Regions from separate parts of the Arthrobacter sp. 001422645 genome, predicted to be linked through region 3. Evidence: predicted binding sites of a transcription regulator. Region 3 holds the regulator's gene; each other region holds the start of a gene.
What was found. Region 3 encodes Rex, which represses fermentation and respiration genes when NADH is low (regulators of the CRP and FNR family bind a similar motif). Its sites were predicted from a motif close to CTTGTGAANNNNTTCACAAG; they were not measured.
Positions count from the first base shown of each region.

Region 1 (9,886 bases), on a different contig from region 3:
CCAACCTGCTCTTCGCCCCGGCCTTCACCAAGGCGATCGCCGACGTCCTCCCGGCCTGGCGCCGGGTGGTCTCGACCGCCGTGCAGCTGGGTATCCCGGTGCCGGTGTTCTCCTCCTCGCTGGCCTACTACGACGGCCTCCGCCGCAAGCGCCTCCCGGCCGCCGTGATCCAGGGACAGCGTGACCTCTTCGGCGCGCACACCTACGGCCGTGTCGACGCCGAAGGAACCTTCCACACACTGTGGGGCGAGGACAAGTCTGAAATCGAGGCAGTGGACACCCACTAGTTCCGTACCTGACGCCACGGCCGGTGCTCCCGTTACTCTGGGAGCACCGGCCGTACGCGTTTCCCCGGAAACCCGTCCCTGGCCCCGTCCCGTCACCGTCCCAGGAGTGCAGCAGATGACCCAGCCCGTAGCGTTTGTCACCGGTGCCTCCACCGGCATCGGTTTTGAGACCGCGTGGAAACTCGCCGCCCGGGGATTCACCGTGTATGCCGGGGCGCGCCGCGTCGAGAAAATGGAGCCGCTCAAGGCCCACGGCGTAACGGTCGTGGCGCTGGATGTCACCAACGAGGAATCCATGGCGGCCGCCGTCGAGCAGGTCATTGCCGCTCACGGCCGGGTGGACGTCCTGGTGAACAACGCCGGCTACGGCTCCTACGGATCGCTGGAGGAAGTGGAAATCGCCGAGGGGCGCCGGCAGTTCGACGTCAACCTCTTCGGGCTCGCGCGGATGACCCAGCTGGTGCTCCCCGGCATGCGGACCGCCGGGCGGGGGAGGATCATCAATGTGTCCTCGATCGGCGGCAAGATGTACGAGCCGCTGGGCGCCTGGTACCACGCCACAAAGTTCGCCGTCGAGGGCCTGAGCGATTCACTGCGGATCGAACTCAAGCCCCATGGCATCGACGTGTGCATCATCGAGCCGTCGGGAACCGAATCGGAGTGGGGCGCCATCTCCGGCGACAGCCTGCTGGCCACGTCCGGCCACGGGCCCTACATGGACCAGGCGAAGGTGGTGGCGGCGGCGCTGGCGTCCACCGTGGGTTCCACCATGTCCACACCGCCGGAGGTCATTGCCGACGCCATCGTCCACGCCGCGACGTCGCCACGGCCCAAGACCCGCTATCCGGTGGGCAAGGGCGCGCGGGCGATCCTGCTGCTGCGGCGGTTGCTGCCGGACCGGGCGTTCGACGTCGTGATCTGGAAAATCTACCAGCGGTTTCCCGCGTAGCCTTCCGGATTCCGGATTCCGGATCCCGGTTTCCAGATTCCAGCTGCTCCGGCGGGGACGCGTCAGTTAGATCCGGTACTCGATCAGGTATTCGGCGGGGTCGACGGCGGGCTTGGTCTCGCGCTGCGCGTCCCGGTGCCGCCACGTGGCCGGCACGCCGGTGAGGATCGATTCGGCCGGGGCGTCCTTGACCACCACGGCGTTGGCGCCCACGGCGCTGTCCCGGCCGATGGTGATGGGGCCCAGGATCTTGGCTCCGGCGCCGATCACGACGCGGTCCTCGATGGTGGGGTGCCGCTTGACCTTGGCCAGGGAGCGGCCGCCGAGGGTCACGCCGTGGTAGATCATGACGTCCTCGCCGATTTCGGCGGTTTCGCCGATGACGACCCCCATGCCGTGGTCGATGAAGAACCGGCGGCCGATCGTGGCGCCGGGATGGATCTCGATTCCGGTGAGGAACCTGGCCAGCTGGGAAATCAGCCGTGCCGGAAAGCGCAGCGCCGGATTCTGCCAGAGCCGGTGCGTCACGCGGTGGAACCAGATCGCGTGCAGGCCGGAGTAGGCGAAGAAGTTCTCAAAAGAACCTCGAGCCGCCGGGTCGTGAGACCGGGCGGCGTCGAGGTCTTCCTTCAGTCTTGCGAAGAAGCTCACAAAGACCTTTCTACGAAATCTTGGGACAAGGCCGACCTTAGCCGCGGATGTCGTCGTACAGCACGGTGGAGATGTAACGCTCACCGAAGTCGCAGACAACAGCAACAATAAGCTTACCGGCGTTCTCCGGGCGCTTGGCCAGCTCGAGGGCAGCCCAGACGATCGCGCCGGAGGAGATGCCGCCGAGGATGCCTTCCTTGACGCCGAGCTCGCGGGCCACACGGACGGAGTCCTCCAGGGTGGCGTCCAGGACCTCGTCGTAGACGTTGGTGTCCAGGATTTCCGGGACAAAGTTGGCGCCGATGCCCTGGATCTTGTGCGGGCCCGGGGCGCCGCCATTGAGAATGGCGGAGTCCTTCGGCTCGACGGCGATGATCTGAACGTCGGGCTTGCGCTCCTTGAGCACCTGTCCGACGCCGGTGACGGTTCCGCCGGTGCCGACGCCGGCGACGAAGATGTCCACCTTGCCGTCCGTGTCGGACCAGATTTCCTCGGCCGTGGTCTGGCGGTGCACCTCGGGGTTGGCCTCGTTGGCGAACTGCTGGGCCCAGATGGAGTTCTCCGTGTTGGCGACGATCTCCTGGGCCTTCTCAACGGCGCCGCGCATGCCCTCGGAGCCGGGCGTGAGCACAATTTCGGCGCCGTAGGCGCGGAGCATGACCCGGCGTTCGGTGGACATGGTTTCCGGCATGGTGAGGATGACCTTGTAGCCGCGGGCAGCACCGACCATGGCCAGGGCGATGCCGGTGTTGCCGGAAGTGCCTTCGACGATGGTGCCGCCGGGCAGGAGGGCACCGGACTTCTCCGCGGCGTCGACGATCGCGACGCCGATCCGGTCCTTGACGCTGTTGGCCGGGTTGTAGAACTCCAGCTTGACCGCCACCGTGGCGTCAAGTCCTTCGGTCAGCCGGTTGAGCCGGACCAGCGGAGTGCCGCCGATCAGCTTCGTAACATCGTCATAGATCCGTGCCATGGGTGTCTGCGCCTGTCTGTTGAAGAAGGGGAATACTGAGGTCAGCCTAACGAGGGCCTGCAGGGCCTAGCTAAGCATTAAGCCATGCAGAGTAATATTTCCTGGCCTTGGCCAGCTTCGGATTGATGATCACCTGACAGTAACCTTGCTCCGGGAACTTGGCGAAGTAGTCCTGGTGGATTTCCTCCGCCCGGTGGAACACGGGCAGCCGGCTGACTTCCGTGACGATCGGATGCGCCCAGAGCTGCTGGTTCCGTTCGATGGCTTCCTCGAAAATGATCTTCTCCTCGGTTGTCTCGTAGAACATCGAGGAGCGGTACTGGGTGCCGACGTCGTAGCCCTGACGGTTGAGCGTCGTGGGGTCGTGGAGGGCGAAGAACATGTCCAGGATGACCTCCGCCGGAATGACGTCCTCATCGAACGTTACGGCCACGACTTCGGCATGGCCGGTGGTTCCGGAGCAGACGGCGTAGTAGTCGGGGTCGCGGTGATGGCCTCCGGTGTAGCCCGAAACGACCGCGCTGACACCCTTGGTTTTCTGGTAGACGGCGTCGAGGCACCAGAAGCAGCCTCCGCCGAGGACAAAAGTTCTCATGCTCTCTTCAATGGTTCAAGGGCTCCGATGATTCCCGGCGTCTGCGGGGCCGGCCGGCCGATAGGGTAAAAATGTGGGTATGGAACCTGAAAACACCGACGTTTCAGCCGGCCCTGCCGACGGAAGCACTGCTGCCGGCAACGGATCCGGGGAAACGCCCGGGGCGCCCACCCTTGGCATGATCCTGCTGGCCGTGGAAGAGCTCTGGCCGGAGTCCCTCGCGGAGGACTGGGACGAGGTGGGCCTCGTGGCCGGCCACCCCTCCGCCGCGGTCAACAGGATCCTCTTCGCCGTCGATCCGACCCTTGAGGTGATCGAGGAAGCCATTGAATTTGGCGCCGAACTTCTTATCACCCACCATCCTCTGCTGCTCAAGGGCGTCACCTCGGTCGCGGCGACCACTGCCAAGGGCCGGGCCGTGCACCGCCTGATCGAGTCGGGGACCGGGCTGCTGACGGTGCACACCAACGGTGATTCAGCCGTCGGCGGCGTCTCGGATGTCCTGGCCGATGCGCTGGGACTGCAGAACGTGGCCCCGCTGACCCCGGCGGCCAACGGCCTGCCGGAGGAAGGCATCGGGCGCGTCGGGGACCTTGAGGAAGTCCTGACCCTGGGCGACTTCGCCGCGCGCGTCTTCGGGATCCTTCCCTCGGTGGCCGGGGGAGTGCGTGTCTCCGGGGACCGGGACGGCTTGGTCCGCCGCGTGGCGGTGTGCGGCGGCGCCGGCGATTCCCTCCTCGGCGAGGTCCGGGCGAGCAACGCCGACGTGTACCTGACCGCCGATCTCCGGCACCATCCGGCGTCGGAAGCCCGTGAGGCGGCCGTCAATGACAGGCCGTACCTGATCGACGTTTCGCACTTCGCCAGCGAGTGGCTGTGGCTGCCGGCCGCGGCGGAGGCGCTGGGTAACGTGCTGAGCGACCAGGGCCATGACGTCGAGATCCGGGTCAGCAGCACCAACAGCGATCCGTGGGACTTCATTCTGACTCCGGGCTAGGCCTGGCGTGCGAGGGGCCCCGGGTGAGCGTAGCGAGGCCGGGGAGTACGCTAGGCGCTAGAGTCTAGGGAGCGCCGATTAGGTGCCCGGCTCCGGCCGGCAGGGAACAAGCGGAGGTAAATAGTGGCCAAGGCAGCACCGGCGGAACAGTTGAAGTTGCTCGAATTGCAGGGACTTGATGCGAAGCTCAAATCCCTGTCCAACCGCCGCCGAAGCCTTGAAAGCGACTCCCGGATCACCGATCTTGAAGCAGCCCTCAGCGTGGCCAACGGCGAACTCGGCTCCGCGAAGGTGGCCGTCCACGATGCCGAACTCGAGCTTAAGCGGGCCGAGGCGGACGTGGAGCAGGTGGCCTCCCGGATCGAACGCGACGAGGCGAAGCTCAACAGCGGCACCGGCCTGTCCAAGGACCTCGTGGCCCTGCAGCGCGACCTCGTGTCCCTGAATAAGCGCCGCTCCGACCTTGAAGACGTGGAGCTGGAGGTCCTGGAACGGCTCGATTCCCTGCGCCTGCGCCAGGCCGCCCAGCAACAGATCGTCGACGACATCCAGGGCTCCTTCGGCTCCATCCGCGCCGAGCTGGACGAACAGCTCGCCGAGGTCGCCGCCGAGGCCACGGTGGTGCGCGGCAAGCGTGCCGAATTCGCCGAGGGCCTCGATGCGGGCATGCTCGCCGTCTACGAGAAGACCCTGGCCAAGCGCGGCGTCGGTGCGGCGCGGCTGTTCCACGGCACGTCCGAGGGATCCGGCATGCAGCTCAGCCCGGGCGACCTCGCCGAAATCAAGGCCGCGGCCGAGGACGACATCGTCTTCTGCCCGGACTCCGGCTGCATCCTGGTCCGCTCCTCCGAGTGGGCGTAGCCACCCGACTGACTGGCAGTTGGGGCCGTTTTGGGGGCTCAAAACGGCCCCTGCTGCGAGCTAGTTGGGCAGGATGATGTTCAGGGCGTGCGGCTTCCGGGCCGTGCCCTCGACCAGCTCTGCTGTCCACTTTTCGGCCGCAGCTTGTCTCAGCTGCGCCGGTGTCCGCGGCGCCCTGCCCCGCCGGGTCAGCAGGTGCCGGGCGAGCTCGCCGCGGGTGTGCTTCGCGAAGTGGCTGACCACCTTCCGCACGCCGCCCACCTCGGTGAAGACGTTCACGGCCACTGTCAGCTGGGGCGGGGGAGCCCACGCCGCGGCGTAGGTGCTGGAACGGCAGTCCACCAGCAGTTCACCGTCCACGACCCCGGCGAGGGCCGCCGTGAGCTGCGGTTTCCAAAACGACGCCAGCCGTCCGACATCGGGCAGTGCGGTGGACATCGACAGCCGGTAAGCAGGCACGCTGTCCCCGAAGCGGATGGCACCCCAGAGCGCGGAAATGACCATGACTGATTCATCCGCCTTGCGCTTCTGCGCGGCCGTCAGCGAGTCATAGCCCAGCGCGTCATACAGCACGCCGGAGTAGACCTGATGGGCCGGGGCGGCCGGCTCGGCGTGCAGCCGCGTGTTGCGTTCGACGTCGGCGCGCAGCGAGGCGCCCACGCCCAGGAGCGCGAGGGCATCTTCGTGGGCGCTAACCGTTCCGAGGCCGTCCAGCACCTTGGCCCGGTACGTGTTCAGTTCGGGAAAGCTCAGGGAGGTCCAGTCGACGGCGTTGCCGGCCGTCGCGGGGGTCTTGCCTTCGGAGGGCGGCAGCAGAATCAGCACTGGCCAATCTTAGCCGTCCGATCCCGGTGGCGGCCCGCCGTCCGGCACTGCGCCTGCTCGGACTGGCCGGCCCGGAAGCCGCGGGGTCAGCCGAGGTTGCGGCCCAGGAAGGACAACACGCCGGGCAGGACGGAACGCCAGTAGGTGTCGTCGTGGCCGCCGGGCTGGAAACCACCCTCGACGGCACCCGGCAGACCGGCACGGTAGTCACGAACCGTGGCGGCAAGGTCGTCTCCCGTGCCGCAATCGATCCGTTTGGGCAGTGCCGCGAGGCCGGAGCGGAGCGCGAACACGTCGTGTGCCGCGAAGTCGGCCGGGCCGTCGAAGGCGTTGTTCAAGCGAGGATCGTACGCTTTCCAGACCGCCGGACTCATGGCCGCGACGGCCCGGACCCCGGGCAGCCTGCCCTGGGAGGCGAGCAGGAGGGACCCGAAACCTCCCATCGAGAGGCCGACGAGGCCGATCCTGCCGAGGTCGTAGCCCCGCCGTCCGAGGAACGGCGCAAATTCCTTCACCAGCATTGACTGGGTGTCGGTGCCGTTCGCGCGCGGATGCCACCAGTTGTCCCCGCCGTCCACGGCCGCGATCGCGAAGGGCGCGCCGCCGGCGTCGAGGTGCCGCCGCAGGGCCTCGTCGGCAGCCAGGCTCTCCAGCAGGACGGAGTGGTCACCGCCGAGTCCGTGCAGAAAGATCGCCACGGGCAGTTCGGGCTGAGCGTTGCCGGGCGGCATATCGGGCGCGGCCAGGGACCAGCGCGTGGCGACCCCGGGCCGGTAGGCGGAGACGAAGGAGCCGGCGCTGGTCCGGACGGTCAGCGGGGCGGCGGCCGTCGGTGCGGTAGCGGCGGGAAGGGATGTCTCGACCGGTGTGAGGCCTTCCGTGCACGCTGTGAGCGCGGACGCACCAAAGCCAATAGCTGCCAGCTCAAGCAGCCTGCGCCGGGTCAGGGCGGACTGGTCCATGCATCGATCCTAGGCCCGGCCGCGGGCTACGCGGCCCTAAATGGTGGCGCCGGTGACTCCGCCGGTGGCGTCGCCAGCGTTCCCGCAATCCCTGTCTTGGCCGCGTGGTCCTCGCGTGCCAGAAATGCTGCCAGTTCGGCGATGGTGCTCATCAAGGGCGCGGGGAAGACGACCGTTGAGTTCTTGTCGACCCCGATCTCCACGAGGGACTGAAGATTCCGCAACTGCAGGGCGACGGGGTGGGCCATCATCGTGTCTGATGCCGCGCCCAGCGCCACGGCAGCGATCGCCTCTCCTTCGGCCGCGATGATCTTGGCCCGCTTCTCCCGCTCGGCCTCCGCCTGCCGGGCCATCGCCCGCTTCATACTGTCCGGGAGCTGGATGTCCTTGAGTTCAACGAGTGTCACTTCGACGCCCCATTCCAGGGTGAGGGCGTCCAAAATTTCCCGGATGTCGCTGTTGATCCGCTCGGTCTCGGACAGCGTCTGGTCCAGGCTGTGCCGGCCCACCACCTTCCGCAGGGTGGTCTGGGCGATCTGGTTGATGGCCGCCGCGACGTCTTCGATCGCTACGACGGACTTCACGGCGTCGACCACCCGGTAATACGCCACTGCCGAGATGTCGACGCTGACGTTGTCCTGGGTGATGATCCCTTGTGACTGGATCGGCATTGTCACGATCCGCAGGCTCACCAGCTGAAGCCGGTCCACCACCGGGATGATAAACCGCAGGCCGGGCATCCGGACCGCGACCACCCGGCCCAGCCGGAACAGGACGCCTTGTTCATACTGACGGACAATTTTGATCGACATCCTGGCGAGGATGAGCACCAGGATGATGGCGAGGACCCAGATGATGATGGCTGTCCAGTTCACTTCAATCGTTTCCTTGACTAGCAGGAATACTCCTCCAATTCTCCCACCGGCGGCCCCAAAATACGCTGGTGGGAGGGCTCCGCCGGGGGAGACCGTAGAATGGACGGCGGATGGGTTGACCAGGCGGCCGCGCGCCACGGAAGTGGCTCGAGGAACGTCCGGGCTCCGCAGGGCAGGGTGGTGGGTAACGCCCACTCGGGGTAACCCGCAGGCCAGTGCCACAGAGAACAGACCGCCTGCATGCGGCGTGTGCTTGCACGGGCCGCAGGGCAGGTAAGGGTGAAACGGTGGTGTAAGAGACCACCAGCTTCCCGGGTGACCGGGAAGGCTAGGTAAACCCCACCCGGAGCAAGGCCAGACAGGACACGTTTGAGGGCTGCCCGCCCGAGTGTCCGGGTAGGCTGCTGGAGGGCGTCGGCAACGGCGTTCGTAGATGGATGGCCGCTACTCCTGTGCTGGTAACGGCACGGGAACACAGAACCCGGCGTATCGGTCAACCCATCCACCCACATCGCCGCGGCTCTGCCTCGCGCCCCGATCCTGCCCGGTCTGGCCCCGTGTGAGTCATTTCACGCGTCACCGGGCACCGGACCCCGCCGGCCCGCCCGTAGAATGGATGGTGAACGTAGAAGTTCTGCCGCCGGGTCTGCGTTCGCAGCCGGTGGCTTTTCTTTGCTCGACAGGCGCCCGGGGTGGACCGAATCCCCGGCGCCGAGGTGCCGGAGAACCTCCGGCCGCCGACTTCCGCATACGACGTCGTATGTGGTGGATTCTAGGAAGGTATTTCTGTGAGCCAGACGTCAGATTCTTGTCTTGATACGTGGATGGGCCGGGAGGCGCTCGCCGAGGCCATGATTCCGGTGATCGGCCGGCTGTACCGGGAAAACAACGTGGTCACCTCCATCCACGGCCGCAGCCTGATCAACAAGTCCACCATGAACATCCTCAAGGCCCATCGCTTCGCGCGCCGGATGAGCAAGGAAGAACTGCGCCTCGAAGAGACCGCCCCGCTGCTGGATGCCCTGACCAAGCTGGAGCTCGGCGCCGCAGCCATCGACATTGCCCGCCTCACCGAGAAGTACCGGGCCGAGGGCAACGGCGCCACCCTGGACGAGTTCCTCCGTGCCGAACTCGCCGACGTCGTGGGCAAGCGCGGCGGCGATGACCGCACCAGCACCGACGTCGTCCTCTACGGCTTCGGCCGCATCGGCCGGCTCCTGGCCCGCCTCCTGATCGAAAAGGCCGGCGGAGGCCACGGCCTGCGCCTGCGCGCCATCGTGGTGCGCCGCGGTTCGGACAACGACCTCGCCAAGCGCGCCAGCCTCCTGCGACGCGACTCGGTCCACGGCTCCTTCGAAGGCACCATCAAGGTGGACCTCGAAAACGACACCATCACCGCCAACGGTGTCCAGATCCAGGTCATCTACTCGGACAACCCCGCCACGGTCGACTACACCGCCTACGGCATCCACGACGCCCTGGTGGTCGACAACACGGGACGCTGGCGCGACGCCGAGGGCCTGTCCCAGCACCTGCAGAGCAAGGGCGTCTCCCGGGTCCTGCTCACGGCGCCGGGCAAGGGCGAGCTGAAGAACATCGTTCACGGCATCAACCACGGCACCATCGCCGACTCGGACACAATCGTGTCAGCGGCCTCCTGCACCACCAACGCCATCACCCCCGTGCTGAAGGCCATCAACGACCGGTACGGCGTGGTGCACGGCCACGTGGAGACGGTCCACTCGTTCACGAACGACCAGAACCTGATCGACAACTTCCACAAGGGCGACCGCCGCGGACGCTCCGCCGCGCTGAACATGGTCATCACCGAGACCGGCGCCGCCAAGGCTGTCGCCAAGGCGCTGCCCGAACTGCTGGGCAAGCTCACCGGCAGCTCCATCCGCGTCCCCA
Region 1 covers NZ_JCBANT010000015.1:13,614-23,499, forward strand. Annotated here, with positions in the region: gene gnd (NADP-dependent phosphogluconate dehydrogenase) at 1-287, shown strand, start outside; gene AC6EUH_RS14600 (oxidoreductase) at 403-1,236, shown strand; gene epsC (serine O-acetyltransferase EpsC) at 1,303-1,887, opposite strand; gene cysK (cysteine synthase A) at 1,925-2,860, opposite strand; gene msrA (peptide-methionine (S)-S-oxide reductase MsrA) at 2,931-3,455, opposite strand; gene AC6EUH_RS14620 (Nif3-like dinuclear metal center hexameric protein) at 3,535-4,452, shown strand; gene AC6EUH_RS14625 (zinc ribbon domain-containing protein) at 4,576-5,313, shown strand; gene AC6EUH_RS14630 (YaaA family protein) at 5,374-6,138, opposite strand; gene AC6EUH_RS14635 (alpha/beta hydrolase) at 6,225-7,100, opposite strand; gene AC6EUH_RS14640 (SPFH domain-containing protein) at 7,127-7,975, opposite strand; RNA gene rnpB (RNase P RNA component class A) at 8,087-8,480, shown strand; gene AC6EUH_RS14650 (glyceraldehyde-3-phosphate dehydrogenase) at 8,764-9,886, shown strand, end outside.
Region 1: a site for Rex is predicted at 8,532-8,551, ahead of AC6EUH_RS14650 (glyceraldehyde-3-phosphate dehydrogenase). Genes of this name have one in related genera too.

Region 2 (9,886 bases), on a different contig from region 3:
AATTCCTACAGAGGGCCAAACAGGCGAAGGAAATCGCGGTGGAGGACATCCGGGACGCCTTCGCCGTGTCCTATGAGACGGCCGCGCACCGCTTCACCAACCTCGCCACCCAGCACCTGGACATCCGCACCCACTTCCAGAAGACGCACAAGAGCGGCATCATCTACAAGGCCTACGAGAACGACGGCGTGACGTTCCCGCAGGACCACACCGGCGCCATTGAGGGCCAGCCGTCCTGCAAGAACTGGACGTCCCGGGTGGTGTTCGATGTGCCGGACAAGTTCAGCGCCTACAACCAGTACACGGACACGCCGGCGGGGACCTACTGGTGCACGGCGCGGACCGAGCGCTCCGCCAACGGTGAGTTTTCCCTGTCCGTTGGAGTGCCGTATGCGCAGGTGAAGTGGTTCCGCGGCCGCGACACCACGGAGCGGTCCAAGTCCACCTGCCCGGACGAGAGCTGCTGCCGGCGGCCCCCGGCGTCGCTGACCTCCGAGTGGGCCGGAAACGCCTGGCCCTCGGCGCGGGCGCACTCCCATCTGCTGGCCGCGATGCCCCCGGGTGCCTTCCCCGGCGTGGACGAGACCGAGGTCTACTCCTTCCTGCAGGCGCACTCCGGGACCTGACCTGACTCGCGTTTCGCCCGTTGCAGGCTCGCTGCTCTACGGCGGACTATTTTTCCCGAGTGCCCCCCGACACACGACGCGGTGCAAATCCCGATAGCGTACTTCGCTCCCGGACCAGCGACCCGTGTCCGTGAGGAAACGCAGGTATTCATGAAGGGCGGCGCAGAAAAACGGTGCAAGACTGTCATCACGCTTATCGAGCGCCTCGACGAACCTGGCTATGCGTACGGGGTCCATTGCGGTTACTTGTCCGCCGGTGGTTTCGGTATAAATCGGGAGGAATGCTGTCAACTGTGCCAGGACGGGAAGTTCTGGCAAGATCCCGTGCTCGCGATGCCAACCAACAAATGCGATCAGCGACCCCAGTGCTTGGTCGTGGCGCGACGCACGCGAACCTGGCCGACCGGCCGGTTTCCCGGCCTGGTGCCCCCCAGTGCTTCGACGTGCCGACCGACGCCGGGATTTTTTGGCCACAATCGATCCTTACGGTGGATGAGGCAAGAGGCGGACTGCCTTCCACCACGCTATGAGTGGGCAACAAAGGACTTCAACGGTGGCTAGCCGTATGTGGAAAAGTGGTCCTTCCAGCCCGCCTGCAGAACGCCGCTACCTGTCGACCTGGGAGCCGCGCCAAGGCGGGCGGACTATATTGGCCAGTGTCAGCTCATCGACCCACCTCGCGGGAGCGTGCACCCATGGCCAAGGAACTTGCGACCCAGCTCATCGAACAACTTCAAGCCGCCGGCGTGCAGCGAATCTATGGAATTGTCGGCGACAGCCTCAACCCGATCGTCGACGCGGTCCGGAAGACGGGTGGTGCCGCCAAGGGCGGGATCGACTGGATTCACGTGCGGCATGAGGAGGCCGCGGCCTTCGCAGCCGCGGCGGAGGCGCAGCTGACCGGCCGTCTCGCGGTGTGCGCTGGCTCCTGCGGGCCGGGAAACCTCCACCTGATCAACGGACTGTATGACGCCAACCGCTCCGGAGCCCCGGTGCTGGCCATCGCCTCGCACATTCCGAGCAAACAAATCGGCAGCAGCTTCTTTCAGGAAACCCACCCGGACCGGCTCTTCAACGAGTGTTCGGTGTACTCCGAGCTGATCAGCACCGCCGAACAAGCGCCGAGGGTCATGCACAGTGCCATCCAGCACGCTGTCGCCCTCCGGGGCGTCGCCGTCGTCACGCTTCCCGGTGACATCGCGGATCTGGAGGCGGCAGCTCCCACCCCTGCCCCCGCCGCGTTCCGCCCGGCGGCGCTGGTGCCGGACCCCGCCAGCGTGCGGGAGCTGGCGGATGCCATCAACGCTGCCGGGAAGGTCGCCATCTTCGCCGGTGCCGGCGTCGAGGGCGCGCACGGCGAGGTCATCGCCCTCGCGGAAGCCGTGAACGCCCCGATCGGGCACTCGCTCCGCGGCAAAGACTTCATGCAGTACGACAACCCCTATGACATCGGCATGACGGGGCTGCTAGGCTACGGCGCCGCGGCCGAGGGGATCGAGGACGCGGATCTGCTCATCCTGCTCGGCACAGACTTCCCCTATGACCAGTTCCTGCCCGCAACCCGCACGGCGCAGGTGGACCGGGCCGCGCAGAATCTGGGCCGCAGGACCGACGTCGACGTCGCGGTCCACGGCGACGTGCTGCCCACCCTTGCGGCCCTGATGCCTTTGATCCAACCGAAGAAGAGCCGCCGCTTCCTCGATGCGATGCTCAAAAAGCACGACCGGCTGATGAACAAGGCCGTCGGCGCCTACACGCGCAAAGTGGAAACCAAAGAGCCGATCCACCCCGAATACGCGGCGTCGGTGCTTGACCAGGTGGCAGCGAAAGACGCGGTCTTCACCGCGGATACGGGCATGTGCAATGTCTGGACCGCCCGGTACATCAATCCGCTGGGAACCCGCCGGCTGATCGGGTCCTACCTGCATGGATCCATGGCGAACGCGCTTCCCCATGCGATCGGTGCCCAGCTGGCCTACCCCGGGCGCCAAGTGGTGTCGGTATCGGGCGACGGCGGCCTGTCGATGCTGCTGGGGGAGCTGGTCACCGTTGCCGCGCACCGGCTCCCGATCAACGTCGTGGTGTTCAACAACTCCACCCTGGGCATGGTCAAGCTGGAGATGCTGGTGGACGGGCTCCCGGACTTCGGCGTGGACGTGCCCGACGCCAACTACGCCGCGGTGGCCCGCGCCCTGGGGTTCCACGCCGTCCGCGTCACCGACCCGTCCCGCATCGAGGCCGCGTACCGGGAAGCCTTCGCCCACCCCGGACCGTCGCTCGTGGAGCTCATCACGGACCCTAAGGCGCTGTCCCTCCCGCCCAAGATCAAGGGCGCCCAGGTCCTGGGCTTCGCCACAGCGATGTCCAAGGTGGTCCTCAACCGGGGCGCCGGCGAGGCCGTCAGCATGGCACGGAGCAACCTGCGCAACATCCCGCGCCGCTGACAGCCCTTTCCTGAGGCCGGAAACCCGCACGTTTCCGGCGAATCGGGTGGCCCGACCGGCGTCAAATCGTGACCCGGGCGTGGTCGCTCTTTTCCGGGCGGGCTGGTTGACTGGCCGTAGGCGGATCCCCGCCATTCCTTGGGGGCGCGATGAAACAGAAGATTTCGGCGCGATTGGTTGCCGCGGGTGCGGCCATGGCATTGGCCTTGACAGCTTGTTCCTCCTCGCCGCCGGCGATGGTGAAGGCCGACGGCGTCGAACGCGCTTCGGCGGAAGGGGCCGCCTATCCGGCCGAGTTCGCCCAGCTTAGGGCGTCGGCACGGAAGCTGGGCGCCGCGCTTCTGGCAGACGGCGGGAACGCCGGAAACGGAAACGTGGTTTCGTCCCCGGGCAGCATGCTGATTGCCCTGGCCATGCTGCGGGTGGGCGCATCCGGGGGGACCGCTGCCGAGATGGACGGCGTGCTGGGCCTCCCCGCGGAGCATCGCGACGCCGCCCTGAACGCGCTGTTGGCATCCTTGGAAGCCTTCGACGGAGACCCCGCCTCGGTGGACGAAAAGGACCCTCCGCGCCGGCCGGTCCTGCACACGGCAAACGGCTTGTTCATAGACAAGGGCGAGCCCACGGGCGAGGGCTATCTGCAGTCCCTGGCCCGGTATTACGGAACCGGTGTGTACCCGGTGGACTTCCAGGATGAGGCGGCCACCAAGCCGGCGATCGACGCCTGGGTGAACCAGAACACCGGCGGACGGATCAAGACGGGGCCCGCGAAGTATGACCGTAGAGACACGTTCAGCGTGCTCAACGCCGTGTACTTCGCCTCGGCGTGGAGGGTCCCCTTCGACCCGGCCGACACTGCCGATCTGCCCTTCACCACGCCCGACGGCGGGCAGGTTTCCGCCTCCACCATGTCGGGCGTTCAGGACCTTGCCTTCGCCCAGGGTGCAGGCTGGCAGGCGGTGAACTTGCCCTATGCCGAGGGATTTGTGATGCGGCTCGTTCTGCCGGATGCCGGGGCCGCCATGCCCGGACCGCAGGAAGCCGCCGACGCTGCCCTGGCCCTTGAATCCGCAGCCCCGGCTCCCGTGCAGATCTTCTTGCCACGGTGGGACCACAAGACCGACTTTGAACTGCGCAAAGTCTTCACTGACCTGGGCCTGCAGAAAATGCTCCACACCAAGACCGACTTCAACGCCATCCAGCGCGGCCTCAAGATCCAAGCGGCAGGGCAGTCCGCCACGATCACCGTGGCGGAGAAAGGCACGGTTGCCGCTGCCGTGACCCAGATCAACGCGCGGGCCGTCAGCGGCGCAGCGGCGACGACGGTGATCCATTTCGACCGGCCGTTCCACTACGAGATCGTCCATGCCGAGACCGGGCTGCCCCTTTTTATGGGCAGGGTGTCCGATCCCCGCTCATCTTGAGACGCTCCCGCGGATTCTGCAGGCTGCCGCAGCACGTGAGGAAGCGTCCGGACAGTAGCTTCCAGAACTGAGGAAGCGTCCGGACAGTAGCTTCCAGAACTGAGGGAGCGTCCGGACAGAAGCTGCCAGACCTGAGGGAGCGTCGAATCTGGCGGGTTTAGCGCGGGCCGCCCTGCCACAGTGCGTCGAACGGCGCTCCTGAAGCCACCCGGTTGCGGATTCCCGCGGTCACAAACGCCTTGGCCGTCCGGGCGGCCTCAAGCGGCGTCGCACCCTTGGCCAGCTCGGCCGTCACCGCGGCCGCCAGCGAGCAGCCGGCGCCCGACACCGCCACGTCGCCCACCTTCGGGGCGGACAGCACTTCCAGCGTGTCGCCGTCGTAGTAGACGTCGACGGCGTCCGGCCCGGCCAGGCGCACGCCGCCCTTGGCGAGCACCGCGGCGCCGCTGAGCTCGTGGATCCGGATCGCGGCGGCCTTGAGCGATTCGAGGTCGGTGATTTCAAGTCCGGAGAGGGACTCTGCCTCGAAATGGTTCGGTGTAACGAACGTGGCCAGCGGCAGGATCTGCGCTTTGAGGGCCTGGTCCGTGTCCAGCGCGTGGCCGGGCTCCTGGCCTTTGCAGATCAGGACCGGATCCAGGACCACGTTCTTGAAGGCGGAGCCGGCCAGCGCCTCGGCGACCGTGGAAATCGTTGCCGGACTGCCAAGCATGCCGATCTTCACGGTGTCCAGAACCGACGGAGCGCCGGACGCGGCACCGTAGGCCGCCGTCGTCGCCTCCAACTGGTGGGCGATGACCTGCTGGTCGACCGGGACGAAACGGTGGTTCCAGTTGTCCTGCGGATCGAAGGACACGATGCAGGTCAGGTTGGCAATGCCGAACACGCCAAGTTCCTGGAAGGTCTTCAGATCGGCCTGCGCGCCGGCGCCGCCGGTCGCTTCGGAGCCGGCGATGGTCAGGGCGACGGCGGGAGCGGCCGCGGCGTCGTCGTGGGCGGGGGCCGCCAGGGCGGCGGAGTCGAAGGCGGTGGAAGTCATGGTCCCATCCTGCCATCACCGGAAAACCGCCCGCATTGTGCGCATGACCAATATGAACAAAACCCAAGTGTTCCGGATCACCGCTAATAAGGTGGCGGACGGTGTTGCTTTCTTGCGGCGCCGGATCCAGGAAGGTTCATTGATGAGCACCCAGCTGTCCGAATCGGCGCAGACGAGACGAGCCGTAAGCAATATTCTCAAAGGCTCTGCCGGCAACCTCGTGGAGTGGTACGACCTCTACGTCTACACAGTCTTCGCGGCGTATTTCCAGTCGCACTTCTTCAATTCCGAGGACGAGCTCCAGGCGGGCCTTGAGGCGATGGCCGTCTTCTCGACGTCGTTCCTCATGCGCCCGATCGGCGCCTGGTTCTTCGGCCGCTACGCCGACCGCAAGGGCCGCAAAGCCGCACTGACGCTCAGCGTGACGCTGATGTCGGCCGGTTCCTTCGCCATCGCGATCCTGCCGACCACCCAGCAGGTCGGCGTCTGGGCGCTGATCCTGCTGATCTTTGTGCGCCTGATCCAGGGCTTCTCCGTCGGCGGCGAATACGGCACCAGCGCCACCTACATGTCCGAGGCCGCTACCTCCAAGCGCCGCGGATTCTTCTCCAGTTTCCAGTACGTCACGCTCATTGGCGGACAGATGATGGCGCTGCTGGTGCTGGTCATCCTGCAGAACACCATGGACAAATCAGCGCTGACCGAGTGGGGGTGGCGCATCCCGTTCGCAATCGGCGGCGTTGCGGCGCTCGTTGTCCTGTGGCTGCGGCGCTCGATGGAAGAAACCGTGTCCGAGGAGCAAGTCGAGGCCGCGAAGGTTCCTGCCGTTGCAGGCGTTGCCCAGCCGGGCACCATGAAGCTGCTCTTCACCCAGTACTGGAAGCCCCTGCTGATCTGCATCGGCGTGACCCTCGGCGGCACCGTGGCGTTCTACACGTACACCAACTTCATCCTGAAGTTCATGAACGATACGTCCGGCATCGCCAAGACAGACACGTCGGTGATCAACTTCTGGGCACTGTTCATCTTTATGCTGCTCCAGCCGGTCTACGGGCTCATCTCCGACAAGGTTGGCCGGAAGCCGCTGCTGCTCTGGTTCGGTATCACCGGCCTGCTGTTCACGTGGCCGCTGCTGTCCACCCTGGCCGGGACCAAGGACCCGTTCACGGCGTTCCTGCTGATGTTGGGCGGCCTGCTGATCGTCGGTGGCTACACCTCGATCAACGCCCTCGTGAAGGCCGAGCTGTTCCCGGCCTCCATCCGGGCGCTCGGCGTGGGCCTGGGGTACGCCATTGCCAACTCGCTGTTCGGCGGCACGGTTCCGCTGATTGGCGCCGCGCTGCAGAAAGCCGGCCAGGTGGACCTGTTCTTCACCTACGTCACCGTGGCCATCGGCCTCTCGCTGCTGGTCTACATCTTCGCGCTGAAAAACAAGAAGTCCACGCACCTGGACCACGAACAGGGCCACGCCTGGGAGCACGCGGCTGCCCCGGTTTCCCCGGGCGACGGTCGCCTGGACGACGACAAGGACCTCGTCGACGCCTCGCGCCGGTAGGGCCACCGGCCGCTCGCTAAAGGGCACGCTTACGACGGCGGGTTGCCGGCTACGGAACGTACGTTCCGGGAGCTGGCGGCCCGCCGTCGTTGTTGAGGCGGGCGCTGGTGACGCGGGCGCTGCCGCTGGCGGCCGTTCGGCCGGGTTTGCAGCCGTCCGGCCGGGCCTACTGGGCGTTGTCCGCGAACCGCAGCTGCAGGATCGTCGCGATGGTGCCTGCCGTGAACGTCCCCGCCAGCACCACGTAGCTGCCCGCCGTGAGCGTATCGACCGGGTCCGCCACCATTCCGATCAGCAGCGGGACGATCGAGTAGGGGAACCACTCCGCCCAGCCGGTTCTGCCGAACAGGTTCCCCAAGGCGAGCATCACGAGGGAGAAGGCGATGGGGGCCACCTCACCGCGGCTCAACACGGCAATCCAGGCAACCACGGGAGCGAGCAGGAAGGATATCGACGCAGCGAGCAGCACGTTGGCCAGGCCGGCAGCGGCCAGCTCCGCAGAGAACCCCGGCAGCCCCATCGCAAATCCGATCGCCATCGCCTCGAGGAGGACGAGGACAATGAGTGCCATCCACCACACAGCCGCGACCCCCAGCTTGGCGACGGCGAACCAGTGACGGGCCACGGGCAGCGCGAGCATGTTCTTGGCGGTGGCATCACCGTACTCCCGGCCGAACAAGTAGGCCACGATGAACGCCAGCAGGAGCATCCCACCAATGCCAAAGACCAGGGTGAGCATGTAGAAGTATTCGGGCCACGTCGCCTCGAGGCCAGCGAGGCTCGCTTTGGTGCCCACAAGCCCCAGCTGGGCCGCCCGCCCTGGCTCGCGCACGATCCACATGAACAGCGCTATGCCGAGCGGCATCATCGCGAGCACGGCCAGGGTGGCCCAGGTCGCCTTGGCGCGGTGGAGCTTCGTGAACTCGGTGGCGAGAACCTGACCGAACATCAGGCCACGGAACCCTTGGCTGCAGTGCCCGTGGCTGCAGCGCCCGCGGCTGCCTCGCCCGTGGCTGCATCGCCAGTGCGCGCGAGGAAGTAACGCTCCAGGTCCAGCGTCAGCAGCGCCTGCTCGCGTTCCTCCGGGGTGTAGGCGTCGGCCGCGAAGGAGCGTGCCTTCGCGGCGAGGTCGTCGCGCGACGACTCCTCGATGAGACGCCCGTTGTGGATGATGCCGATACGGTCGGCAAGATGGGCGACCTCGGCAAGGATGTGGCTCGACATAAAGACGGTGACGCCGCGTTTGTCGGCGAGTGAGCGGAGGAGTTCGCGGATCTCGACGATGCCGGCCGGGTCGAGGCCGTTGGCGGGCTCGTCGAGCACCAGCAGTTCGGGGGAGTGCAGCAGCGCGCGGGCGAGCGAGAGGCGTTGCTTGTTGCCGAGCGAGAGCTGCCCGGCGCGCCGCCCGGCGCACGGGCCGAGGCGGAGCAGCGTGATTGAGTCCTCGACCGACCCCGGCGGTGAGCCGGTGAGGCGGCGCTGAATGTCGAGGTTTTCGCGCACGGTGAGATTGGGGTAGGCGGTGGCCGTCTCGACAAGGAATCCGACGCGCGAGAACACGCTCGTCTCCCCTGGGATGATGCGCCGGCCGAGTACGGTTACTTCCCCGCCGCTCGGTCGGATCAGGCCGAGCAGCATGCGGATAGTGGTTGTCTTTCCCGCCCCGTTCCTGCCAAGGAATCCGTAAATTTCGCCGCGGCGGACATCGAGGTTGAGCGAGTCGACGGCGGTGACGTCGCGGTACCGCTTGACGAGGGCGCGCGTGGAAACTGCGGTGGCAGGATGGGTCTCCTCCATGGCCCCATCCTGCCACCACGTCCGGAGCGTTCACAGTGCAAGTATTCACAGCGGGCCCAGCACAGGTTCCGGTTCTTGCGGCGGCCGGTTCGTATGCTGGCGCGGGGTGAGAGAATGGAAGGCGGTTCCCGCGGCCAGCCCGCCAGGAGCCATCCAGTGCTAATACAGCCGGCCGCCGTGTTGTCCTCCATGAGGATCCGGGCGCCGAGCGAACCACTACGAATGGAACACCCATGACTTCCGCCAAGACCATCCCGGCAGCAGCCCCGCCGAAGTTCGCTTCCATCGGCTCCCCGTACTTCGGCATCATGCTCGCCGTTATGGCCGTGGTGCTGATCCTGTCCAACATCGGGGCATCGAAGGGCGTCGCGATCGGCCCGATCATCACCGACGGCGGCTTCTTCCTCTTCCCGCTGGCCTACATCCTGGGCGACGTCATCAGCGAGGTCTATGGCTTCAAGGTGGCGCGCAAGGCCATTTTCACCACCTTCGCGCTCTCCGTCTTCGCGTCGCTCTGCTACTGGGTCATCATCGCGCTGCCGGGCTTCGACGACGATTTCGGCACCGCCAAGCAGGCCGCGCTGGAAGGCGCCTTGGGCCCGGTCCCGCAGATCGTGCTCGCCTCGCTGCTGGCGTTCCTGGCCGGACAGACCATCAACGCCTGGATCCTCGTGAAGATGAAAGCGCGCACGGGGGAGAAGTCCCTGTGGGCGCGCATCATGGGCTCCTCGGTGGCCGGGGAGTTCGTGGACACCCTGATTTTCTGCAGCATCGCGGCTTCCGTTATCGGGATTACCGACGTCGGCACTTTCGTGAACTACGTCGCCGTGGGCTTCCTCTACAAGACCCTTGTGGAGTTCCTCTTCGTCCCGGTCACGGCGGGCGCGATCGGCTGGATCAAGAAGCGCGAACCGAGCTACGGGGCGTAAGGGTTCCTCGTTCCTCCACCGTTTCGACGGTTCGGTGCCCACACGACGCCGCGAACCGTCTAGCCGCTGCGG
Region 2 covers NZ_JCBANT010000007.1:17,872-27,757, forward strand. Annotated here, with positions in the region: gene AC6EUH_RS09145 (helix-turn-helix domain-containing protein) at 1-626, shown strand, start outside; gene AC6EUH_RS09150 (pyruvate dehydrogenase) at 1,322-3,070, shown strand; gene AC6EUH_RS09155 (serpin family protein) at 3,220-4,494, shown strand; gene AC6EUH_RS09160 (hydroxymethylpyrimidine/phosphomethylpyrimidine kinase) at 4,652-5,533, opposite strand; gene AC6EUH_RS09165 (MFS transporter) at 5,676-7,088, shown strand; gene AC6EUH_RS09170 (ABC transporter permease) at 7,255-8,037, opposite strand; gene AC6EUH_RS09175 (ABC transporter ATP-binding protein) at 8,037-8,885, opposite strand; gene AC6EUH_RS09180 (queuosine precursor transporter) at 9,119-9,814, shown strand; gene AC6EUH_RS09185 (putative endonuclease domain-containing protein) at 9,874-9,886, opposite strand, start outside.
Region 2: a site for Rex is predicted at 8,918-8,937, ahead of AC6EUH_RS09180 (queuosine precursor transporter). Genes of this name have one in related genera too.

Region 3 (9,886 bases):
CCACCAAAGCCGCCGACCTCCTGGCCAACCTGCCGAAGTTCGGCCGCAAGAAGTAACCCTGCCCGTTTGTGACCCGCGTCACCGGCATTCCTGTCACACGGGGCGATTAGCGGTGCCCGAATGGATATCCCTTCCGGCCCGGTGCAACCATGGAAAGGCTTGTTTTGGTGCGCCCGATGAGGGGCGCTGAAGTTTAGGGAGTTGCAATGGACGCACGGCTTGAAGCCATCCGGGACACGGTGCTGGCACGGAATCCCGGCGAAGGGGAGTTCCACCAGGCCGTCACCGAGGTCTTCGAAAGCCTCGGCCCGGTCCATGACCGGCACCCCGAATTCCTGGAGGGCGCCGTCCTGGAGCGGCTCTGCGAGCCCGAACGGCAGATCATCTTCCGCGTCCCGTGGGTGGACGACGCGGGCCGCTTCCAGATCAACCGCGGTTTCCGGGTGGAGTTCAACTCGGCGCTTGGTCCCTTCAAGGGCGGACTGCGGTTCCACCCCACGGTGAACCTTGGCATCGTGAAGTTCCTCGGCTTCGAACAGATCTTCAAGAATGCCCTCACCGGGATGCCGATCGGCGGCGGCAAGGGCGGTTCCGATTTCGACCCCCGTGGTCGCTCCGACGCCGAGATCATGCGCTTCTGCCAGTCCTTCATGACCGAGCTGTACCGCCACATCGGCGAGTACACGGACGTCCCGGCGGGGGATATCGGCGTCGGCGGCCGCGAAATCGGCTACCTCTTTGGGCAGTACAAGCGGATCACCAACCGCTACGAATCCGGTGTCCTTACCGGCAAGGGCATCTCCTGGGGCGGCTCCCTGGTCCGGCCCGAAGCCACCGGCTACGGCACCGTGATCTTTGCCGAGGAAATGCTCAAGACCCGGGGCCTTTCCCTGGACGGCCAGCGCGTGGTGGTTTCCGGGTCCGGCAACGTCGCCATCAACGCGATCGCCAAGGCGCAGACGCTCGGCGCCAGCGTGGTCGCCTGCTCCGATTCCTCCGGTTACATCGTGGATGAGGCCGGGATCGACGTCGCGCTGCTGCGCCAGATCAAGGAGGTGGAGCGCGGCCGGCTCAAGGAGTACGCAGCCCGGCGTTCCGCCGTCACCTACGTTGACGGCGGCTCCGTCTGGGACCTCGACGCGACTGTGGCCCTGCCGTGCGCCACGCAGAACGAGCTCGACGGCGACGCGGCCGCGCGGCTGGTTCGCAACGGGCTGCTCGCGGTGGGGGAGGGCGCCAACATGCCCTCGACCCGTGACGCCGTTGCGGTGTTCCAGGAGGCCGGCATCCTGTTCGGCCCGGGCAAGGCCGCGAACGCGGGAGGCGTGGCAACCTCCGCGCTGGAAATGCAGCAGAACGCCAGCCGCGATTCCTGGTCCTTCGCGCACACAGAAGAGCGGCTCACCGAGATCATGGTCGGAATCCATGACCGCTGCGCGGCCACCGCGGACGAGTACGGGGACCCGGGGAACTACGTGCTGGGCGCGAACATCGGCGGCTTCGTGAAGGTGGCCGACGCGATGCTCGCCCAAGGCCTCATCTAGGACCTCCCGCGCCGCCCCACTCGCGGAACTGCGGGCTACTTCTTGAGGATCCGCACGTGGTCGGGGGTCAGCTCCGAGATTCGGCTGACGCCCAGCAGGGCCATCGTGCGGAGCATGTCCTTTTCCAGGATCTCGATGGCCCGGTCCACGCCGGCCCGTCCGCCGGCCATCAACCCGTAGAGGTAGGCGCGGCCGATCAGTGTGAAGTCGGCGCCCAGGGCCAGTGCGGCGATGATGTCCGAGCCGCTCATGATGCCCGTGTCCAGGATGACCGCCGCGTCGCTGTTGTCCGCCTTGAGCGCCGCCGAGACGTCCGGAAGCAGGTGGAACGGGATCGGCGCCCGGTCCAGCTGGCGGCCGCCATGGTTGGACACCACAACGCCGTCGGCGCCGTGGTCTACCACCCTCCGGGCATCCTCGACGGTCTGGATGCCCTTGACCACGAGCTTGCCCTTCCACGTTTCGCGCAGCCAGTCGAGGTCGTCGAACGTCAGGGTGGGGTCGAACATCGAGTTGATCAGGTCTGCGACCGTTCCGGTGTAGCGCGACAGTGACGCGAAGGTCAGCGGCTCGTGGGTGAGGAAGTTGAACCACCACGCCGGCCGGTAGGACGCGTCCAGTACGGTCTTGACAGTCAGTGCCGGCGGGATGGTCATGCCGTTCCGGACGTCGCGCAGCCTGGCCCCGGCGACGGCGGTGTCCACGGTGACCATTAGGGTGTCGTTGCCGGCCCTGGCGGCGCGCTCGATCAGTTCCAGCGAACGGTCGCGGTCCGTCCACAGGTAGAGCTGGAACCAGTTCCGGCCGTCGGGTGCTGCGGCGGCCACGTCCTCGATGGAGGCCGTGCCCATGGTGGAGAGGGTGTAGGGGATGCCGGCGGCGGCGGCGGCCTGGGACCCGGCGTACTCGCCCTCGGACTGCATCATCCGGGTGAAGCCGGTGGGTGCGATGCCGACCGGCAACCGGGACGGCTTGCCAAGGATCTGCGTCCCGAGGTCCACGCGGGAGACGTCGCGCAGGATACCGGGGCGGAACTCGATGTCCAGGAAGGCCTCGCGGGCACGGCGGAGCGTGATTTCACCTTCGGCGGCACCGTCGGTGTAGTCGAACGGGGCCTGTGGGGTGCGCCGTTTGGCTATTTCCCTGAGGTCCCAGATGGTGCTGGCGCGCCGCAGCCTGGCGGCGCGGCTGAACTCGGGCTTCTTGAACTGCATCAGCGGGGCGAGGTCCGAATACTTGGGGACTCGGCGCTTGAGGGCTGCCGGGATGCTCCCCGGGGCGGGTGCGGCTAAGGGGCTGCCCGTGCCGGTGTCTGCGGGTGTCGTGGGCGCCTCGGGGATGCCGGGTTCGATCGTCTGCGTCATTGCTGCCTCCGGGCAGGTCTGGTGTTCCTGGATGTCGGGACCCCGCCGGACCAAGGAGCTAAGCTCAGCCGTCGGGGGAGTGTGGTCCAACCACAGTCTAGGCGTGTGGTCCAACCACATCAAGTAGTATGAGCGCATGCGTACCCACCAGCTTGTCCTGCAGTGGATCGAGGGCCAGCTGTCCAGCGGCCAACTGGCCGTGGGCGGGCGGCTCCCGGCCGAGCGCTCGCTCGCCGAGCAGCTCCAGGTCTCCCGCACATCCGTCCGGGAAGCCATCCGCGTCCTGGAGGCTATGGGTGTGCTCCGCGCCGGGGTGGGTTCGGGCCCGGATGCGGGGACCGTCGTCATCGCCGATCCCACCGCGGCCCTGGGCTCGGCGCTCCGGCTGCACGTCGCCACCTCGCACCTGCCCGTCCGGGACGTCGTGGAGACGCGCGTGCTGCTGGAGTCTTGGGCCGCCTCCCGGGCGCGGCCGGAGTCGCCCGCCCTCGCCGAGGCGGCCCGGCTGCTGGAGCAGATGGACGGCTGCGCCGGGACGGAGGAATTCCTTGGCCTGGATGTCCGCTTCCATCTGGCCCTCGCGGATGCCGCGGGCAATGCCGTGGTCAGCGCGATGATGGGTTCCCTGCGCGAAGCCATCCAGGATTATGCCGGACGCCTCACCGGAAACCTCCCTGACTGGGATGCCACTGCCACCAGGCTCCGCGCGGAACACCGGGGGATCCTGGCGGCCATCACCAGTCACGACGGCGGCCGCGCGGCGCAGCTGGTGGCGGACCATATCGAGGGCTACTACGCGGAAGCCGGGCTGGGCCCCGGGGCGTGACCCCACAGCTGATCTTTCGGCCAGGGCCACTATGTTACGGGCCGGACTTTGCCGAGGAGACAATCGCCGGGCTATGGTCGAGTCATGACTAACCGTTGGTATGCGTATTTTTCGTTGGCTCTGGAGGGGCCCGCGTCTAGCTGACACGCATCCAACCTTCCTTCAGAGCCAACAGGGCAGAGATCATTCTCTGCCCTTCGCCATTTCCCGGCGGGCTCTGATCTGGGCCCGCTCCGCACCCCCGGAACAGGACCCCCGCACATGAGCATCGAAGCAGCCCCCGAATCCCAGCAGTCCACCTCGAACCTGCGTGTCAGCGAGTTCACCCCGCTGCCGACCCCGCAGGACGTCGTCGCGGAACTGCCGCTGGACACCCGCCTGGCCGACGTCGTCGCCCGGGGCCGGGACGAGGTGCGCGCCATCATGGACGGGGTCGATGACCGCCTGCTCGTCATTGTGGGGCCCTGCTCCATCCACGATCCGAAAGCCGGCCTGGAGTACGCCCGCCGGCTGGTCAGCCAGGCCGAGCAGCACAAGGAAGACCTGCTGATCGTGATGCGGGCATACTTCGAGAAGCCCCGCACCACCGTGGGCTGGAAGGGCCTCATCAACGATCCCCGGCTCGACGGCAGCCACGACATCGCCGCCGGGCTGCGCGCCGCGCGCCGCTTCCTGCAGCAGGTCACAGCGCTCGGCCTGCCGGCGGGGACCGAGTTCCTGGAACCCATCAGCCCGCAGTACATGGCGGACCTGGTCTCCTGGGGCGCGATCGGCGCCCGCACCACCGAAAGCCAGATCCACCGCCAGCTGGCGTCCGGGCTGTCCATGCCGATCGGCTTCAAGAACGGGACCGACGGCGACCTGCAGGTCGCGCTCGACGCGTGCAGCGCCGCCGGGGCGGCGCAGGCGTTCCTCGGCATCGACGGCGACGGCCGGGCGGCTCTGGTCTCCACCGCAGGGAACCCGGACACCCACATCATCCTCCGCGGCGGGCGAAAGGGGCCCAACTACTCCGCCGCCGATGTCGAGGCCACCACCGCCAAGCTCGCGGCCAAGCAGCTCAACCCGCGCCTCATTGTTGACGCGAGCCACGCCAACAGCGGCAAGAACCACCACCGGCAGGCGGAAGTCGCCCTCGAAATCGGCTCACAGCTGGAGCACGGAGGTGCCTCGGCCGGGGCCATTGCCGGCGTCATGCTGGAGAGCTTCCTCGTGGGCGGTGCCCAGAACCTCGACGTCGACGAGCACGCCGCCGGAGCGGACGCGCTGGTCTACGGCCAGAGCGTGACAGACGCCTGCATGGACTGGGACGTCACGGCCTCGGTACTGACGCAGCTTGCGGCGTCCGCGCGCATCCGCCGGACGCGGGCCTAGGAAGTCGTGCCGGCAGGGCGGAGCCGCGGAATTTCCGTTTCCGGCACCTGGGATTGCGGCGCAAGTCTTTCACATGGGCACCATCAGCCCCTACAGTATCTAGTACATGGTTGTTTGATGACTCAGCATCGGCACACCGCCATGTCACTCAGATGGGGCTGTCGTTCGCTTGAGTAAAGGAATAAGGAAATGTCTTCGGAGGCTAACTTCTCCAACGCACGCTTCTTGACCGTGGCCGAAGTCGCGGATGTGATGCGCGTGTCCAAAATGACCGTGTACCGGCTTGTTCATTCCGGCGAGATGCCGGCAGTCCGTTTCGGGCGCTCCTACCGGGTGCCGGAAACCGCCGTCGAGCAGTACCTCAAAGGTGCTGTTGTCGACGGGCACACGGAAACAGCTTGACCCTTCCGCGTCTTCTGCGGCCGGAATAGGGCCTGCAGGAGACCATGAGGCGTCAGCGGTCGTGGTGTGCCCCCGATAGGCGGTACCCTGTTAAGGAACGTTTTACGTCATTGTAAGAACCTGTCAGTTGTACAGTCTGCTGCTTAGACCGCGGACCCTTTCCAACAGGCAGGTACTGCATCTAGCCGGTAAGGAACTTTCGTGGGTTCAGTTATTAAGAAGCGTCGCAAGCGTATGGCCAAGAAGAAGCACCGCAAGCTGCTTCGCAAGACGCGCCACCAGCGTCGCAATAAGAAGTAGAGATACTTCACACCATGTGAATGCCCGTTGCCGTTATGGCAGCGGGCATTTTCTTTGGCGTCCCACCCGTGGTTCGGAGATGCGCCGCGGATTCGGACGGGCGCTCCGGGTTCGGAGATGCGCCGCGGGTTCGGACTGACGCTACGCGGATCCACGCAGCGTCCGTCCGAAAGTGCAGCGTGAGGCAGGAAGCGTAGCGGAAACGGGCGGGTCGGTCGGCGGTGCGGGTCAGACGGTGGGCCCGCGGAAGCGGGAGAACCCCCGCCAGAGGCCGTAGATGGCTCCTCCAACAGTGGCGGCCTTGAGCCCCAGGGTGGCCGCGCGCCGTCCGGAGCGGAAGTCGTAGACCGGCCAGTTATGCTCGCGGGCATGGCGGCGGAGCCGGGAATCGGGGTTGATGGCCACGGGGTGCCCCACCATGCTCAGCAGCGGAATGTCATTGTGGGAATCGCTGTAGGCCCAGCAGCGGGCCAGGTCCAGGCCCTCGGTCTCGGCCATCGCGCTGACGGCCACCGCCTTGGCCGGGCCGTGCAGGATCTCGCCGACCAGCCGGCCGGTGTAGGAGCCGTCCAGGATTTCGCCCACCGTGCCGAGGGCGCCCGTGAGGCCCAGCCGGGTGGAGATCACCGTGGCCACCTCGATCGGTGTCGCCGTCACGAGCCAGACTTTGCGGCCCACCCGGAGGTGCTGTTCGGCGAGGGCCTTGGCCCCCGGCCAGATCCGGGATTCAATCATTTCGTCGTAGACTTCTTCGCCGAGCGCCTCAATGTCTTCAACGGTGAATCCGGAGGCCAAGCCCAGGGCGGTGTCGCGGACCGCGTGGACGTCATCCATGTTTTCCCCGCGCAGCACGAACATCAGCTGCTTCCAGGCAAAGCCGGCCGCCTGGGGAATGGTGAACGCCCCGCGCTGGTGCATCTTGCGGGCCACATGGAACAGGCTGGCGCCGCGCATCAGGGTGTTGTCGACGTCGAAGAACGCGGCTTCGCCGTGCTGCGGTGCTGCAACAGGCTCAGTGACCACAGCGGCGTACTTCTCTTCGGGCATGCCACGAGTCTAGTCAACGCCGGGGCCCGTTCCCGCCGCCCTGCCGCGGCGGTGGTGCCGGATGTGCCGGATGTGTCGGGTCGCGTCGACGCGGGACGGGCCGCCGGGCTACCGTGGAGCCATGCCGAACCCCGACGTCGTCCTCATCACCAAAGCCGACTGCCACCTATGCTCGGCGGCGCGGGCCGCCGTCGACCGCGTGACAAAGAGCCTGGGAATCGGTTGGCGGGAACAGCCGGTGGATGACGACGCCGAACTGCGGGAGCGCTTTGCGGAGGAGATCCCGGTGGTGCTGGTGGACGGTGTCCAGCGGGACTTCTGGAAGATCGATGAAGTCCGGCTGGAGCGGACACTGCGGCGGGTGCTGGACCGGCAGGCCTGACGCGCCGGGAGCGGTTGGACAGACTGCTTTGTTCGCTGAACCGCGGGGGCTCTAGAGTGGAAGTCACAACGCGACTCAATGGAGCAGATAGTGACTTCGCTCGATTCATCCCCTGAGGCGCTGCCCGGGGGAGCAGGGACTGCCTCCAAGCAGATTCCGCCCGCAGCCGTGGCCCGGCTGACCATCTATCTGCGTGCCCTCACCACCCTGCTTTCGGAGGGCGTGGACAGGGTGTCCTCCGAATCCCTGGCCGAGGCCTCAGGCGTCAGCTCCTCCACACTCCGCAAGGACCTTTCCTATGTCGGCTCCTACGGGACCCGCGGCGTCGGCTACGAAGTGCAGTACCTCAACCGGCACATCGCCGCGGCGCTCGGCCTGACGCACGACTGGAAGGTCGCGATCGTCGGTGCCGGCAACCTCGGCAAGGCCCTGGCCCGGTATGGCGGGTTCGAGTCCCGCGGGTTCGATATCGTTGCGATTTTCGATGCCGACCAGTTGGTGGTGGGCAGCGAGGTGGGCTGGCTGCGTGTCAGTGACGCCGCGGATCTGGAGCCGGTGCTGCAACGGACCGGCGCCAACATGGTGGTCTTGGCCCTGCCGGCCGCCGTGGCCCAGGACGTCTGCGATCGTGTGATTGCCGCCGGTGTGCGCAGTATTCTCAGCTTTGCGCCGGTGATGTTGCAGGTGCCGCCCGGCGTGAACCTGCGCAAGGTGGATATGGCCACCGAACTCCAGATCCTTGCCTACCACGCACAAAGGGCGCAGGACCCGGAGGATGCTGACTAGTTTCAGTCAGCCGTCCGGCTCCCGCGCCCTCAGCGCTGGCACCTGGCCGCCGGATGCGGCGGCCGGGTTTCCCTGCCTAGTGCTGGTGCTTCGTTAGTGCTGGTGCCTAGTACGGGCCGCCCGGCTGCCCGTACGGGTTGGCAAACGGCTGCTGCTTACTGAAGTACGGCGACGCTGCCGGCAGGTACAACAGCACAATGCCGGCGATCCCGAGGAGAACGGCCAGCGTGCCGAGGCTCAGCGGGAAAATGCTGAAGATCGACAAGGCCGCGAAGACTGTGCCGAGGATCCGTGCCCAGTTCTTGCCTTTGCGCACGTTCAGGGCGACCAGGGCGTAGAGCCCCGCACTGATCAAGGCGAACACGAGGATGCTGCCAACGAGGACGCCCCGGATGTCCTCAAAGCTGACGTCCGCGCCGCTTGCGGACATCTGCTCTTCGAACATGTTCCGCATATCGGGGGAGTCCAGGGTGCCGAGGGCCATCAGCAGGGAGAGGATCCATACCACGCCGGACGCGACGATGAGCCAAAAGGCCGTGTTGACGAGCTGGGGCATGCCGGACGTGGCCTGCGGCTGCTGGGAGGGGTACTGGGCATAGGGGGACTTGCCGTACTCGGGCTGTCCATACCCTTGCTGTCCATACCCTTGCTGACCGGGCTGCGGCTGGTTGTACTGCGGCTGGTTCTGGCCGTACTGGGGAATCTGCGGTGCGTTCTGACCGTACTGCGGCGCGGACTGACCATACGGTGGCGCGGACGGCGCCTGACCATACTGCGGTGCCGAGGGCGGCGTCTGTCCGTACTGCGGGGCGGACGGCGGCTGCTGACCGGGCTGCGGCTGGTTCTGGCCGTAGCGGGGGGCCTGCTGGTCGCCGGGCTCGGGGGCGTCCGGGTTCGACGGCGGGACTGGCGGGATGCTCATGGGCGTTCCTTTGCATGGCGGACTGGTTCGGATACCGGAAACAGCTTCCTGCCCTGCCCCCAGCATGGTTACGTCCACCGTACCGCGCACCGGCGTCAGGGCGGATCATTCCGGAGAGGTATTCTCACCGCGCGTCAGGCGGGCGCCGCGGGGTGCGTCCACGGGCAGGGGGAGGCCGCCGCGGCAGGGCTCGGACGGTAATCAGGGATGGTTCAACTGCGCCCTCGCAGCGAGGCGAACCATGCCTGCGAGTTGGGCAGCCACATCAGCACGGTCGCCACGAGGCTGATGACGAAGCCCGGCCAGCTGCCGCCGCCCCGGCCGTCGGCCGCACTCGCGTTGAGGATGGCCAACAGCAAGGAGATGCCGGCGACCATCGTGAGAGCGAAGCGGGCCCATTCGTGCCCTTCCTTCATTTTCATGGCAAGGATCACCTGCGCCGCGGCGAGGGCGAGTGCCAGGAGCACCAGGAGGAGCACCACGAACCCTAGACCAGGAGCCACTGCCAGGAGCACGAAGGACCCGAAGAGGCCGATGACGCCGCCGAGCAAGCCCAGCAGTCCGCCGATGAGCCAGATCCAATAGGCGACCTTGAGCTCGGTCGGCAGCCACGTCACCGTAAACATGCCGGAGAAACCTTCGCGCGGCATGGCGTCGTTGAAGTTCCGCGGCCGGTCCGTCGGCAGTTCAAAGCGGAAGCCCCCAGCCGGGCGGCCCGGCGCTTGATCCCCAAGTGGCGGCTGGTAATCCCGCGGCTGGTAGCCCGGAGCCTGGTAACCCTGCTGCGGCGGCTGGTTGCCCTCCGGCGGAGCCGGCGTGACCCGAGGCGGCTCGGCGCCAGCGGGCGGGACGGTGCCCGGCTGCGGGGGCCGGGCACCCGGCGGCTGCGGCGGGGGTACCTCATTGGGGTTGCTCATGGGTCTCACTGTAGACCGCGAA
Region 3 covers NZ_JCBANT010000001.1:622,033-631,918, reverse strand. Annotated here, with positions in the region: gene AC6EUH_RS02955 (ArsR/SmtB family transcription factor) at 1-56, shown strand, start outside; gene gdhA (NADP-specific glutamate dehydrogenase) at 207-1,544, shown strand; gene AC6EUH_RS02945 (alpha-hydroxy acid oxidase) at 1,580-2,908, opposite strand; gene AC6EUH_RS02940 (FadR/GntR family transcriptional regulator) at 3,045-3,734, shown strand; gene AC6EUH_RS02935 (3-deoxy-7-phosphoheptulonate synthase) at 3,996-5,108, shown strand; gene AC6EUH_RS02930 (helix-turn-helix domain-containing protein) at 5,298-5,510, shown strand; gene AC6EUH_RS02925 (30S ribosomal protein bS22) at 5,712-5,810, shown strand; gene AC6EUH_RS02920 (HAD family hydrolase) at 6,039-6,857, opposite strand; gene AC6EUH_RS02915 (glutaredoxin family protein) at 6,979-7,239, shown strand; gene AC6EUH_RS02910 (redox-sensing transcriptional repressor Rex) at 7,330-8,025, shown strand; gene AC6EUH_RS02905 (hypothetical protein) at 8,132-8,947, opposite strand; gene AC6EUH_RS02900 (hypothetical protein) at 9,160-9,864, opposite strand.